3 regions of the Pseudoduganella sp. GW821-FHT05F09 genome follow, and region 2 is predicted to be linked to each of the others. Evidence: predicted binding sites of a transcription regulator. Region 2 holds the regulator's gene; each other region holds the start of a gene.

The links. The regulator sigma-54, encoded in region 2, starts transcription at its own class of promoters, with help from an activator protein. The targets are predictions, from matches to a motif close to TGGCANGNAANCTGCTTT.
Region 1: a site for sigma-54 is predicted at 1,551-1,568, ahead of AC07S4_RS29470 (TldD/PmbA family protein). Genes of this name have one in related genera too.
Region 3: a site for sigma-54 is predicted at 1,662-1,679, ahead of AC07S4_RS23030 (PEP-CTERM sorting domain-containing protein). Genes of this name have one in related genera too.

The regions. Positions count from the first base shown of each region.
Region 1 covers NZ_JBWKSD010000014.1:38,846-42,935, reverse strand. Annotated here, with positions in the region: gene AC07S4_RS29480 (substrate-binding periplasmic protein) at 1-497, shown strand, start outside; gene AC07S4_RS29475 (class I SAM-dependent methyltransferase) at 498-1,319, opposite strand; gene AC07S4_RS29470 (TldD/PmbA family protein) at 1,607-3,244, shown strand; gene AC07S4_RS29465 (TldD/PmbA family protein) at 3,260-4,090, shown strand, end outside.
Region 2 covers NZ_JBWKSD010000007.1:89,712-93,801, reverse strand. Annotated here, with positions in the region: gene AC07S4_RS22175 (enoyl-CoA hydratase/isomerase family protein) at 1-704, opposite strand, end outside; gene hpf (ribosome hibernation-promoting factor, HPF/YfiA family) at 800-1,156, opposite strand; gene AC07S4_RS22165 (RNA polymerase factor sigma-54) at 1,226-2,710, opposite strand; gene lptB (LPS export ABC transporter ATP-binding protein) at 2,726-3,487, opposite strand; gene lptA (lipopolysaccharide transport periplasmic protein LptA) at 3,490-4,086, opposite strand.
Region 3 covers NZ_JBWKSD010000007.1:291,717-295,806, forward strand. Annotated here, with positions in the region: gene AC07S4_RS23025 (LysR family transcriptional regulator) at 70-981, shown strand; gene AC07S4_RS23030 (PEP-CTERM sorting domain-containing protein) at 978-1,625, opposite strand; gene AC07S4_RS23035 (DUF4197 domain-containing protein) at 1,750-2,448, opposite strand; gene AC07S4_RS23040 (hypothetical protein) at 2,534-4,090, opposite strand, start outside.

The sequences.
Region 1 (4,090 bases), on a different contig from region 2:
AGCGCACGCCTGAGCGCGAAGCCAGGTTCAAATGGGTGGGGCCGCTGTTCACTTCGCAGACCAATTTCTATGCGCGCCCCGCCGACCGCGTGCGCATCCATTCGCTGGAGGACGCGAAGAAGCTGAGCGGCGTGCTGGCGCCGCGCGATTTCTATTCCTATCAATACCTGAGCGATGCCGGCTTCAAGAACCTGGAGCCGACCAACAACACGCTGACCATGCTGCGCATGCTGCTGGGCGGGCGGCGCCCCGTGATGGTGCTGGACCACCGGCAGCTGCAGCCCTTGCTGGAGGAGGCCGGCGCGCAGCCGGAACAGGTGGAGATGGTGTACACCGCCTTCACCATAGGCAGCTACCTGAGCTTCCCCAAGCAGGCACCGGCGGAGCAGGTGGCGCAATGGCAGCGCGCGCTCGACAAAATGAAACAGGACGGCGCTTTCGCGCGCATCTACCGGCAGTGGTACCAGGAGGCGCCACCGCCGGATGTGATGAAGTGATTACGGCTTGACGAACTTGAGCGTCATGCGGTCGCTCTCGCCGATGGCCTGGTACTTGGCGCGGTCCTTGTCCTTGTTGGTGTAGGTCGGCGGCAGCGCCCACACGCCGCCTTCATGGTCGGCCTTGTCCTTGGGGTTGGCGTTGATTTCCGACTTCGCGGCCAGCTTGAAGCCCGCGTTCTCGGCCAGCTTGATCACATACGCTTCATGCACATAGCCCGAGCTGGCCTTGGCGTCCTGCGCCACGCCTGCCGGCAGGCGGTGCTCCACCACGCCGAACACGCCGCCCGGTTTCAGGCTGTCGTACACGCTGCTGAACAGCGCCTTCAGGCTGGCGTCGCCGTTGCCTATCCAGTTGTGGATGTTGCGGAAGGTGAGCACCATGTCCACGCTGCCTTTGGGCGCGTAGCTGAAGACATTGTTGTTCGGCTCGAAAGCGCCCAGCACCACTTTGTCATACGAGGCCGGCACGGCGTTCAGCTTGTCCTGGAAGCGCACAGCGGCTTTGCGCACGTTCTCGTTGGCCGACGTGGGCGTATTGCCGGCGGCGATCAGCTTGCCGTCCTTGCGCAGATAGGGGCCGAGGATCTCGGTGTACCAGCCGCCGCCCGGCGCCAGTTCCACCACCGTCATGTTGGGCTTGATGCCGAAGAAGGTCAGCGTTTCGTAGGGATGGCGGGCGCCGTCGCGCTCCGCGTTGGCGGGCGTGCGCGCAGGGTTGGCGATGGCCGCCTTCAGGGCGTCGTCCGCCAGGGCCGGGGCGGCCAGGCCGCAGGCGAGCACGGCGCCCAGCACCAGCTGTCCAAAATTGAGTTGTTTCATGCATGTCTCCAGGTTGTTGACGACGCGTGGCGGTCGACTGCGCCGATCATCGGGGAACTCGCCAGCCGGGTCAAGCGGATTCGCGCGTGTCCGGCGCCGCGCCGGGTGGACTGTTCGCGGACAGTTCGCGGACACTGCCCGGACACTGTGGCGGACACTCCGGACACACGCTACTTGCCGTTCGCAAGCCTGGCTCGGGCAATGTGACGCGGCCGCGCGCAACATTTGCAATGGCATAAAACTTGCGTACAGATGTGCTTTCCGGCGAAGGTTCTTTTGGAGAGATTATGGAACGACGTGCATTCCTCAATATCAGTGGTTTGGCCCTGGGCACCATGCTGCTGCCCGCATATGGCAGGGCGATCGCAGCCGAAGAGCTGCTCAAGCCGGCGGACACCGCCTTCAAGAAAATGCTGGCCGATACCGCCATGACGGCGGCCACCCAGGCCGGCGCCAGCTACTGCGACGTGCGCGTGGGCCGCTACCTGAACCAGTTCCTCACCACGCGCGACCTGAACGTGGAGAACATCACCAACACCGAATCGGCCGGCGTCGGCGTGCGCGTCATCGCGCACGGCGCCTACGGCTTTGCCGCCACCAGCGACGTGTCGCCGGACGGCGTGGCCGCCGCCGCGCGCCAGGCCGTGGCCATTGCCAAGGCCAACTCCCGCCTGCAAAGCGCGCCGCTGCAGCTGGCGCCGGTGGTGGGCGCGGGCGCCGTGTCCTGGGCCACGCCCTACAAGAAGGACTGGCGCGCCGTACCGATCAAGGAAAAGGCCGAGCTGCTCATCGCCGGCAACAAGGCCGGCCTGGACGCGGGCGCCAGCTTCATGCAGTCGCTGCTGTTCCAGGTGAACCAGCAGAAGTACTTCGCCTCCACCGACGGCTCCTATATCGACCAGGACGTGCATCGCCTGTGGGTGCCGTTCTTCGCCACCGCCGTGGACAAGAGCACCGGCAAATTCCGCTCGCGTTCCGGCCTGTCGTCCCCGGTCGGCATGGGCTACGAATACCTGGACGCGCGCAAGGAAGACAAGTTCCAGGCCGCCGGCGGCGTGACCACGCTGTACCGCAATTCCTACGACCTGATCGAAGACGCGCGCAACGCCGGCAAGCAGGCCCGCGCCAAGCTCACCGCCAAGTCGGCCGAGCCGGGCAAGTACGACCTGGTGCTCAGCCCCGAACACCTGTGGCTCACCATCCATGAATCCGTGGGCCACCCGACGGAACTGGACCGCGTGCTGGGCTACGAGGCCAACTACGCCGGCACCAGCTTCGCCACGCTGGACAAGTGGCAGTCGAAGAAATTCAAGTACGGCTCCGACCTGGTCAACATCGTCGCCGACAAGACCACCCCGGGCTCGCTCGGCGCGGTGGCCTACGACGACGAAGGCGTCAAGTGCAAGCGCTGGGACATCATCAAGAACGGCGTGCTGGTGAACTACCAGGCCACGCGCGACCAGGCCCACATCATCGGCGAAAAAGAATCGCACGGCTGCTCGTATGCGGACAGCTGGAGCAGCGTGCAGTTCCAGCGCATGCCCAACGTGTCCCTGCAGGCGGGCAAGAAGCAGCTCACGCCGGACGAGATGGTGAAGGACGTGAAGAAGGGCATCTACATCGTCGGCGACGGCTCCTTCTCGATCGACCAGCAGCGCTACAACTTCCAGTTCGGCGGCCAGCTGTTCTACGAAATCAAGGACGGCAAGATCACCCAGCCGCTGGAGGACGTGGCCTACCAGTCCAACACCCAGGAGTTCTGGAACGCGTGCTCGGCCCTGTGCGATGAGCGCGACTGGCGCATGGGCGGCTCCTTCTTCGACGGCAAGGGCCAGCCATCGCAGGTGTCCATCGTGTCGCACGGCGCCAGCACCACGCGCTTCAACGGCATCAACGTGATCAACACCGCCCGCAAGATCGGTTAAGGACAGGAAGACGACATGAAGATTTTGAGTCAGGAAGAAACCAAACGCATTTGCGACAAAGTGCTGTCCCTGTCCCGGGGCGATGAATGCGAAGTGAAGGTCACCGGCAGCCGCACCGGCAATATCCGCTACGCGCGCAACGCCGTGTCCACCGCCGGCCTGGTGGAGGACAGCCAGCTGGCCGTGGCGGTCGCCTTCGGCAAGAAGCAGGGTGTCGCCACCATCAACGAGTTCGACGACAAGTCGCTGGAAAAAGCCGTGCGCCGCGCGGAAGACCTGGCGCGCCTGGCGCCGGACAATCCGGAGTTCATGCCCACGGTGGCCAGGCAGGAGTACAAGGCCAGCAACACCTACAGCAAGAGCACCGCCGATATCGATCCCGAGTTCCGCGCGCAGGTGGCGGCCTACAGCATCGAGAACAGCCGCAAGAACAAGCTGCAGGCGGCGGGCTTCTTCACCGACAGCACCTCTTTCGAAGCCATCGCCAATTCCAAGGGCGTGTTCGGCCACCAGCAGGAAACCGGCGTGAACTTCACGCTCACGGTGCGCACCGAGGACGGCCGCGGTTCGGGCTGGGTACGGCGCGACGCGGGCGACGTGAACAAGTTCGACGCGCGCGAGGCGTCCGACGTGGCGATCGAAAAGGCGCTGCGCTCGGTGGACGCCAAGGCGCTCGAGCCGGGCCGCTACACCGTCATCCTGGAACCGGCCGCCACCTCCGACCTGCTGGCCTATATGTTCGGCTCCCTCAGCGCGCGCAGCGCGGATGAAGGCCGCAGCTTCCTGTCCAAGAAGGGCGGCGCCAACCGCCTGGGCGACAAGCTGTTCGACGAGCAGGTCAACATC
Region 2 (4,090 bases):
GCGCGTTCGGTTTCCAGCACGCCAGCGCCAGCACTGCCCACGCCGCCCGCAAAGGCCGCGACCGCATCGCGCAGCCCTGCGCCCGGCGTGGCCTGCAGCAGCTCGCCCAGCGCGCTCCAGCGGGCCTCCGGCACGTAGTAGTCCGCCAGGCCCACGTACAGCGCGTCGGCCGCGCCCACGGTCAGCCCGGTCAGGCCCAGGTAGCGCCCCAGGCTGCCCGGCGCGTGCGACAGGAAATGGCTGCCGCCCACGTCCGGGAACAGGCCGATGTTCACTTCCGGCATGGCCATCTTGGTGCGGTCGGTCACGATGCGCACGCCGCAGCCGGGGCCGCCCTGCGAGATGCCCATGCCGCCGCCCATCACCACGCCGTCCATTAATGCGATATACGGTTTAGGGTAATAGTGGATCAGGTGGTTGAGGGCGTATTCCTCGGTGAAGAAGTCCTCCAGCAGCGCGCTGCCGCCCTGCGGCGTGGCGTTGCCCACTTCATGGAAGAAGCGGATGTCGCCGCCGGCGCAAAAGGCCTTCGCGCTGCTGCTGCGGATCACGACGGCGGCCACGGCGGCATCGCCGCGCCAGGCCAGCAGCGCGGCGGTCAGCGCGCGCACCATGGACAGGGACAGGGAGTTGAGCGCCTTGGGGCGGTCGAGGGTGATGATGCCGGCGGCGTTGGCAACCTGGGTGATGACGTGCTCGCTCATGGCTGATTGTCTCAATAATTGTTAGACAGCCATTTTAGCGCGGGCGCAAAAAAGGGCGCCAGATGCGCCCTTTGTTGGGAGTGCCGGTGACCGTCTTATGCGGTGGCGGCAGGCTCGTACGTGTCCGGGAGATGCTTGATGGCGTCGTGGCCATGCTCCTGCACTTTGGCCTTGTACTTCATGACTTGGCGGTCCAGTTTGTCGATCAGCGTATCGATGGCAGCATACAGGTCTTGCGACAGGCTTTCCACGTACACAGTCTTGCCGGACATGCGCAGGTTGATCTCGGCTTTTTGCCTTTTGTCTTTCTCGGTGAGGTTATCTACAGTCAGGATGACAGCAATATCAATAACTTGATCGAAATGGCGCTTTACCCGTTCCAGCTTGTTCTGCACGTATTCACGGATGGCGGGGGTCACTTCGAGATGATGTCCACTGATGGTGAGATTCATACACACTCCTAAAGATAAGGGCTCATGCGCTATCGAATGTTATTTGAGCGCAGGGGAACCCAAGTAAAACTACAAAGCTTTACGCAGACTTACCGGAGGGATTTTCAAGGCTTCGCGATATTTGGCAACAGTCCGTCGCGCAATTACCATGCCCTGTTCTCCCAGCATGTCCGCAATCTTACTGTCGGATAAAGGATTTTTCGGGTCTTCAGCTCCTGTCAGTTGCACTATCAGCGCCCGTATCGCCGTCGAGGATGCTTCTCCTCCTGCTTCGGTGGCGACGTGGCTGCCAAAGAAATATTTCAACTCAAACATCCCATGCGGAGTCAGCATGTATTTCTGAGTTGTTACCCGAGAAATAGTGCTCTCGTGTAGTCCCAGTGTATCAGCAATTTCACGCAACACAAGGGGTCTCATGGCAACCGCGCCATGGCTGAAAAAGTTCTTTTGCCTTTCTACTATCGCCTGCGCCACGCGCAAAATCGTGTCGAAACGCTGGCGCATATTCTTGATCAGCCACTTGGCTTCCTGCAGCTGCGCGCCCATGGCCGACTCGCCCTTGCCCTGCTTGAGCATGTTGGCGTACAGCGCGTTTACGCGCAGGCGCGGCATCACGTCGTTGTTCAAGGAGACCTGCCAGCCATTGCGCGCCTTCTTCACGATCACATCCGGCACCACGTAGTCGGACACGTCGGAAGCGAACTCGGCGCCCGGGTGCGGATTGCACTGGCGTATCACCGCCTGCGCTTCGCGCAGGTCCTCGTCGTCGCAATCGAGGGCTTTTTTCAGCTTGTTGAATTCGCGCTGCGCGAACCAGGCCAGGTGTTTTTCCACGATGCAGATGGCCATGCGGCGCGTGACCAGCGGCACGCCGGGCATGCGCTTGATCTGCAGCGCCAGGCACTCGGAGGCGCTGCGCGCGCCCACGCCGATGGGGTCGAAACTTTGCAGCAGGGTCAGCGCCGTTTGCAGCTCTTCCAGCTCCACGTCCGCCTCTTCCGGCAGGCGTGCATGGATCTCTTCCAGCGGCTCTTCCAGATAGCCGTTCTCGTCCAGCGCGTCGATGATGAGCTCCATCAGCACGCGGTCGCGCGGCTGCTGCACGGTCACGCGCATCTGCTCCATCAGGTGCTCGCGCAGGGTGCAGTGGCTCGCTTCGAGCTGCGGGCGCGAGTCCTCGTCGTCCGGCGCCTTGCTGCGGCCGGCGTCGCTCCAGTCGGTGTCGGCCTCGGCGCCGCTGGCGCTGTCGCCGCCGGCGCCGTCGAAGGGATCGCCCTCGCCGGCCGGCGCGCTGTCCTGCGCCGGCGCGCCCACGTCGGCGGGCGACGCGTCGGCGCCGTCGGACTGGGTCTGGTTGATGGCGCCGTCGCCGAGCAGGCGCAGCGAGCGGTCCAGCGGATCATCCAGGCGCTCCAGCAGCGGATTTTCGCCCAGCAGCTGTTCCAGTTCCTGGTGCAGCTCCAGCGTGGACAGCTGCAGCAATCGGATCGACTGCTGCAGTTGCGGCGTCAGCGCCAGGTGCTGAGAGGTGCGGAGTTGCAGTGACTGTTTCATGGGCTGGGTCAGGAATTACATGCGGAAGTGTTCGCCGAGGTAGACGCGCCGCACCGATTCGTCGGCGATGATGTCGTCCGGACGGCCGGACGCCAGCACGCTGCCCTGGTTGATGATGTAGGCGCGGTCGCAAATGCCCAGCGTCTCGCGCACGTTGTGGTCGGTGATCAGCACGCCGATGCCGCGCTCCTTGAGGAAGCGCACGATGCGCTGGATCTCGATCACGGCGATCGGATCGACGCCGGCGAACGGCTCGTCGAGCAGCACGAAGCGCGGGTTGGTGGCCAGCGCGCGCGCAATCTCCACCCGGCGGCGCTCGCCGCCCGACAGCGACAGCGCCGCGTTCTCGCGCAGCTTCTCGATCTGCAGGTCGGCCAGCAGGCGGTCCAGGCGCTCGTTGATCTCCTGCTTGCTCAGCGCCTTGCCGTTGACCTTCTGGATCTCCAGCACGGCGCGGATGTTCTCCTCCACCGTCAGCTTGCGGAACACCGAAGCCTCCTGCGGCAGGTAGGACAGGCCCAGCGTGGCGCGCTGGTGGATGGGCATGCTCGACACGTCCACGCCGGCGATGTCGATGCTGCCCGCGTCGGACGGCACCAGGCCCACGATCATGTAGAAGGAGGTGGTCTTGCCGGCGCCGTTGGGGCCCAGCAGGCCCACCACTTCGCCGCATTCCACCTGCAGCGACACGTCGTGCACCACCTGGCGCTTGCCGTAGGACTTCTGCAGTCCGCGCACCACCAGGGTGCTGGCGCAGCTTTGCATTGCTTCAGCCATGGTTATTTCCCCGCTGGCGGTTGCTGTACCGGCGCGGCCGGCGCAGCAGGAGCGGCCGGGGCGGCCGGCTTGGGCGTGGACGGCTGGATCACCATGGTGCCGCGGCCGCCGCCGGTCTTGCCTTCGCCGCTGGCGGTGTTGCGCACGCTGAACTGCTCGCGGCGGCTGTCGTAGGAGATGAACTCGCCCGACACTTCGTCGCTCGGCTTGCTGCCTTCCAGGCGGCGCACCTTGGCGCGCACGAACAGCTTCACCAGCTCGTTCTTGCCGTCGTATTCGATGCGCTCGGCCTCGCCTTCCATCCACTGCTCGCCTTCGCCGTCGCGCTTCTGGCGGAAGGTGGTCGGCTTGCCGCCGGCGCTGGTGAGCGTCACGTACTGGTAACCTTGCGGGTCCTTGGTCACGACCGCCTTGGCCGCTTTCATCAGCAGCGTGCCGCGCGTGAGCACCACGTTGCCGGTGAAGGTGCTGATCTGCTTGACGTCGTCGACGTCGGCGTTGTCGTAGTCGATCAGCGTGGGCTTGGTGGAGTCGGCCTTCTCGGCCTGCACCAGCCCGGCCGCGCACAGCAGCAGGGCCGAAATCAGGAGTTTTTTCATCGTC
Region 3 (4,090 bases), 200 kb from region 2:
GCGATTGCTTTGATAATCCAACGTAATGGAATATGATTTTGGAATAAAATTCACAGATGAGGTGCAGGCATGGACAGCCGCAGCGGCGAAATGCTGGTCTTTTGCAAGGTGGTGGAAACCGGCAGCTTCTCGGCGGCGGGCAAGTTGCTGCAGCTGAGCGCGTCGGCCGTGAGCAAGCTCGTCACGCGGCTGGAGGAGCGGCTCGGCGTGCTGCTGTTCCAGCGCTCCACGCGGCATCTGGCGGTCACGCCGGAAGGGCGCCGCTATTACGACAGCTGCGCGCGCATCCTGGCCGATATCGACGAAGCCGAGCAGGGCCTGGCCGGCGACGCGGTGGCGCCTGGCGGCGTGCTGCGGGTCAATGTGTCGCTGCCGTTCGGCACGCATCTGATCCTGCCGCTGCTGCCGGAATTCACGCAGCGCTACCCCGGCATTACGCTGGACCTGTCGCTGAGCGATGCGCTGGCGGATCTGCAGCGCGAAGCGGTGGACGTGGCCATCCGCATGGGGCCCTTGTCCGACGCCAGCTTCCGCGCCCGCGCGCTGGGCCGCAGCCGGCGCGCGGTGGTGGCCGCGCCGCGCTACCTGGAACAATGGGGCGTGCCGCAGGAGCCGGCCGCGCTGGCGCAGCACCGCTGCTTCAATTTCAATTTCCGCCGCTCGTTGGACGAATGGCCGTTCCGCATCGGCGGGCAGACGGTGCATATGCCGGTGCAGGGCGGCATCCTCACCAACAACGGCGAAACCATGCGCCAGCTCACGCTGGACGGCCTGGGCGTGAGCCGCCTGGCCATGTTCCATGTGGCCGCCGACCTGCGGGCGGGCCGGCTGGTGGAACTGCTGGCCGGCTACAACCCGGGCGACACGGAGGACATCACGGCCATCTTCCACCACCAGCGCTACATGCCGGCGCGCGTGCGCGTGTTCATCGACTTTTTGCTTGAGCGCGTCAGCCCGGTGCTGGCCCGGACGGTGGTTTAAGGCCGGGGCCGGTGGCGCCGGCGGTGGAAGGCCAGCGCCGCCAGCGCGATGCCCGAGAGCAGCAGGCTGGACGGCTCGGGGACGCCGGCCGCCGGCGTGCTGCCGTCGAGACGGAAGGGCGTGCCGCCTTCGCGCAGGAACAGGTCGCCGCTGCTTTCATCGAGCTGCAGGAAACTGCCGGCCGGGTCGCCGGTGTTGGCGGTGCGGAATTCGAGATCCAGGCCGTAGAAGCTCAGCAGGTAGCTTCCTGCGTCCAGAGTCAGCGCGCCGACATTGAAGTTCACGTCGTAGAAGGTGGTGTAGGGATAGCTGATGATGGCGTTCGGCACCGCCGTGTAGTCGCCGGGGTTGAGCGTGAGCTCGTAGATGGCGGCGCCTATGCCGCTGTTGCCCGGGTCCTGGTAGATGGTGAAGGTGAACGCGCCCGCGAAGGGGTCTTCCGTCAATCCCATCTGGAAGAACACGCTGGTGATGGTGCGTGTGCCGGCCAGGCTGAAATCGTCCAGTACGCGGCTCTGCTGCAGCGCGGTGGAGAAGTAGCCGCTGCGGGCGTCGTCCGCGCCCAGGCCGTTGTCGAAGATGACGTCGGCGTGCGACAGGGCGGAGCAGGCGGCGAGCAGCGCCGCGAGGAACAGGCGTTTCATGCTGGATCCCGGGAAACATTTGTAGTTAATAAATGTTAAGCAGGTTTCATGCCTGTTTTGTTAACCGCAGGCAAATCCAGTGAGCCGCCGCGCCGCGCGGCCCGTACTGTAAAGTTTTCCGACACTACTTCAGCGCACCGAATACTTTGCCGATCAGCTTGCTGCCGGTGCCGATGGGGTCGTTGCGGATGGCTTTTTCTTCCTCGCCTATCATGGTGAACAGGCCGTCCAGCGCGCGTTCGGTCACGTAGTCCTCCACCGTGCCGGCCTGCGCCAAGCCCATTTTCGACACCTTGGCCATGGCGCCGTTGTACTTGGCCGAGAGATTGGACTTGTCCGTCACCTTCTTCACGATGGGCAGGAACTTCACACCCAGCTGGGCCGAGGTCTTTTCGCGGAAGAACTGGGTGACCGAGGTGTCGCCGCCGCTCAGGATGTTTTTCGCGTCGGTCAGCGTCATGTTCTTCACCGCGTCCACCAGCAGCGGCTTGGCCAGCGGCACGGCGGCCTCGGCGGCATGGTTCATGGACACCACCAGGTCGTCGAGCTGCTGCGCGTGGCCCGTCATTTTCAGGATGGGCCGCGCCTGCTCCAGCACCTTGGGCAGCGGGATCTTCACCTTCTCGTTGTTGAGGAAGCCGTTCTCCGTGCCCAGCTTGCTCACCGCCGCGTTCGAGCCGCGTTCCAGCGCCGCCTTCAGGGCGCCGTTGACGTCCGTGCTGGACAGGTCGGCCAGGGTAACGGCCCAGGCGCTGGAGGCGGCCAGCAGCAGCGGCAGCACGCGGGAAGCCAAACGGGATGGCATGCGGAAGGATGGCAACATGGCGGACTCGCAAGGTAAAGGCAGTACCGCATGGTACGCCATGCGCGCCGCGCGTGCCAGCATGCACCCCGCGCGCCGTCCTCCATCAGGCCTGCGCGCCGCCCTGCACGCTGCTCAGGTGGCGCGGCGCCTGGCGGCGGCCGGCCATCAGGCGCAGTTCCTTGCCCTGCTGCTCGGTATGCTCGGTGAGCTTCTGCACTTCGCGCTCGAGCAGCTCCACCCGCAGAGCGTGCAGGTCCAGGCCGATTTGGCGCACCGCGAAGTCCAGGGCGGCGCACTCGTCCGGACGGTAGCTCTCGCCGTTGGGCTTGGGGCCCAGCAGCGCAAAGCCGTACAGCGTGCCGCGATGGCTCATGGGCAGCGCCAGCTGGCCGCCGCTGCCCGGCTGCGGCGCCATTTCGGCGCGCAGCGCCACGGCCAGCGGATCGTCGGCGTTCATGCTGTCCGGCGCGCCGGCCAGGGTGCCGGCGGTGGCCGGTTCATAGCGGCCGTCCGCCTGGCGCAGATAGATGGCGCAGCCGGCCTGGCTGGTGAAGCGGTCCATGGCCTGGCGGCAGGAGTCGAGCAGGGCCTCCACGGTGGTGATATGGGCCGCCTGTTTCACATAGTGCTGCAGCCTGTGTTCATTCTCGTGCCACTGGTGGAAGAAGACGCGCTCGACCCAGCGCTCCACCCGGCCGTGCATATGGTGGAAGGCCAGGTAGACGGCCAGCGCGATCAGGCCGTCCAGCACCAGCGTGATGGCGGGCGCGTCCGCATGGCCGCCGCCGTGCAGCAGCGACGACGAGAGCCGCTCCACCACGCCGAACACGCACAGCAGCAGCACGCTGACCACGCTGAAGATCAGCATGCGGCTGATGGCGAATTCAAAGTGGAACACGCGGTGCTTGAGCACCGAATAAGCCAGGCCGATATACATCAGCAGCTGGCCGGCGAACATGGCCATCACGGTCCAGCGCATGCCCTGGTAGCCGCCGTCCAGCGCCGGCACCCACACCAGGATGGGCGGGATGGTCCCCAGCAGGAAGGACAGCAGCAGCCAGTAGTGGCGCTGGCGCATTTCGCCGCGCGACTGGCGCCAGCCGTCCACCATGCTCACCATCCAGAGCGACACGCCGAGCGCCATCACGATGCCGGTGAAAGGCAGCAGCAGCGGCGCCTCGTTGCCCAGGCCGAACCACAGCGCATAGGCGGCAGTGGCCAGGCACAGCGCGCGTTGCAGCGGCAGCAGCCGCCACAGCCAGCGCCGCAGCGGCGTGTCCGGATATTGCTGGTAGTGCAGGGCGAACAGCACGCCGCAGTACCACAGCATGGGAAACGAGGTGAGCTGGACCAGCTTGGCCAGGCCCAGGGCGGCCCCGGCCGGCAGATAGTTGATGGTCATGTACAGCGTGAAGTTCTGCACGCAGAAGGCCATGGCCAGCGCGCGCTGCGAGCGGTTTTCGCCCTGCTTGATGCCGATCAGCACAGTGAACAGCAGGGCGGGCACGGCCAGCGCCAGGCGCGCGGCGTAGTCGAACGCTTCGGCAAAGGGCACCGGGCTGGCCACCGCCGCCACCGTCAGGTGCCGAATCTGTCCAGGCTGGTACAAGGTCAGGCCAACGGGCTCGCCGACGGTGAAACGGCGCCAGCGGTTTTGCAC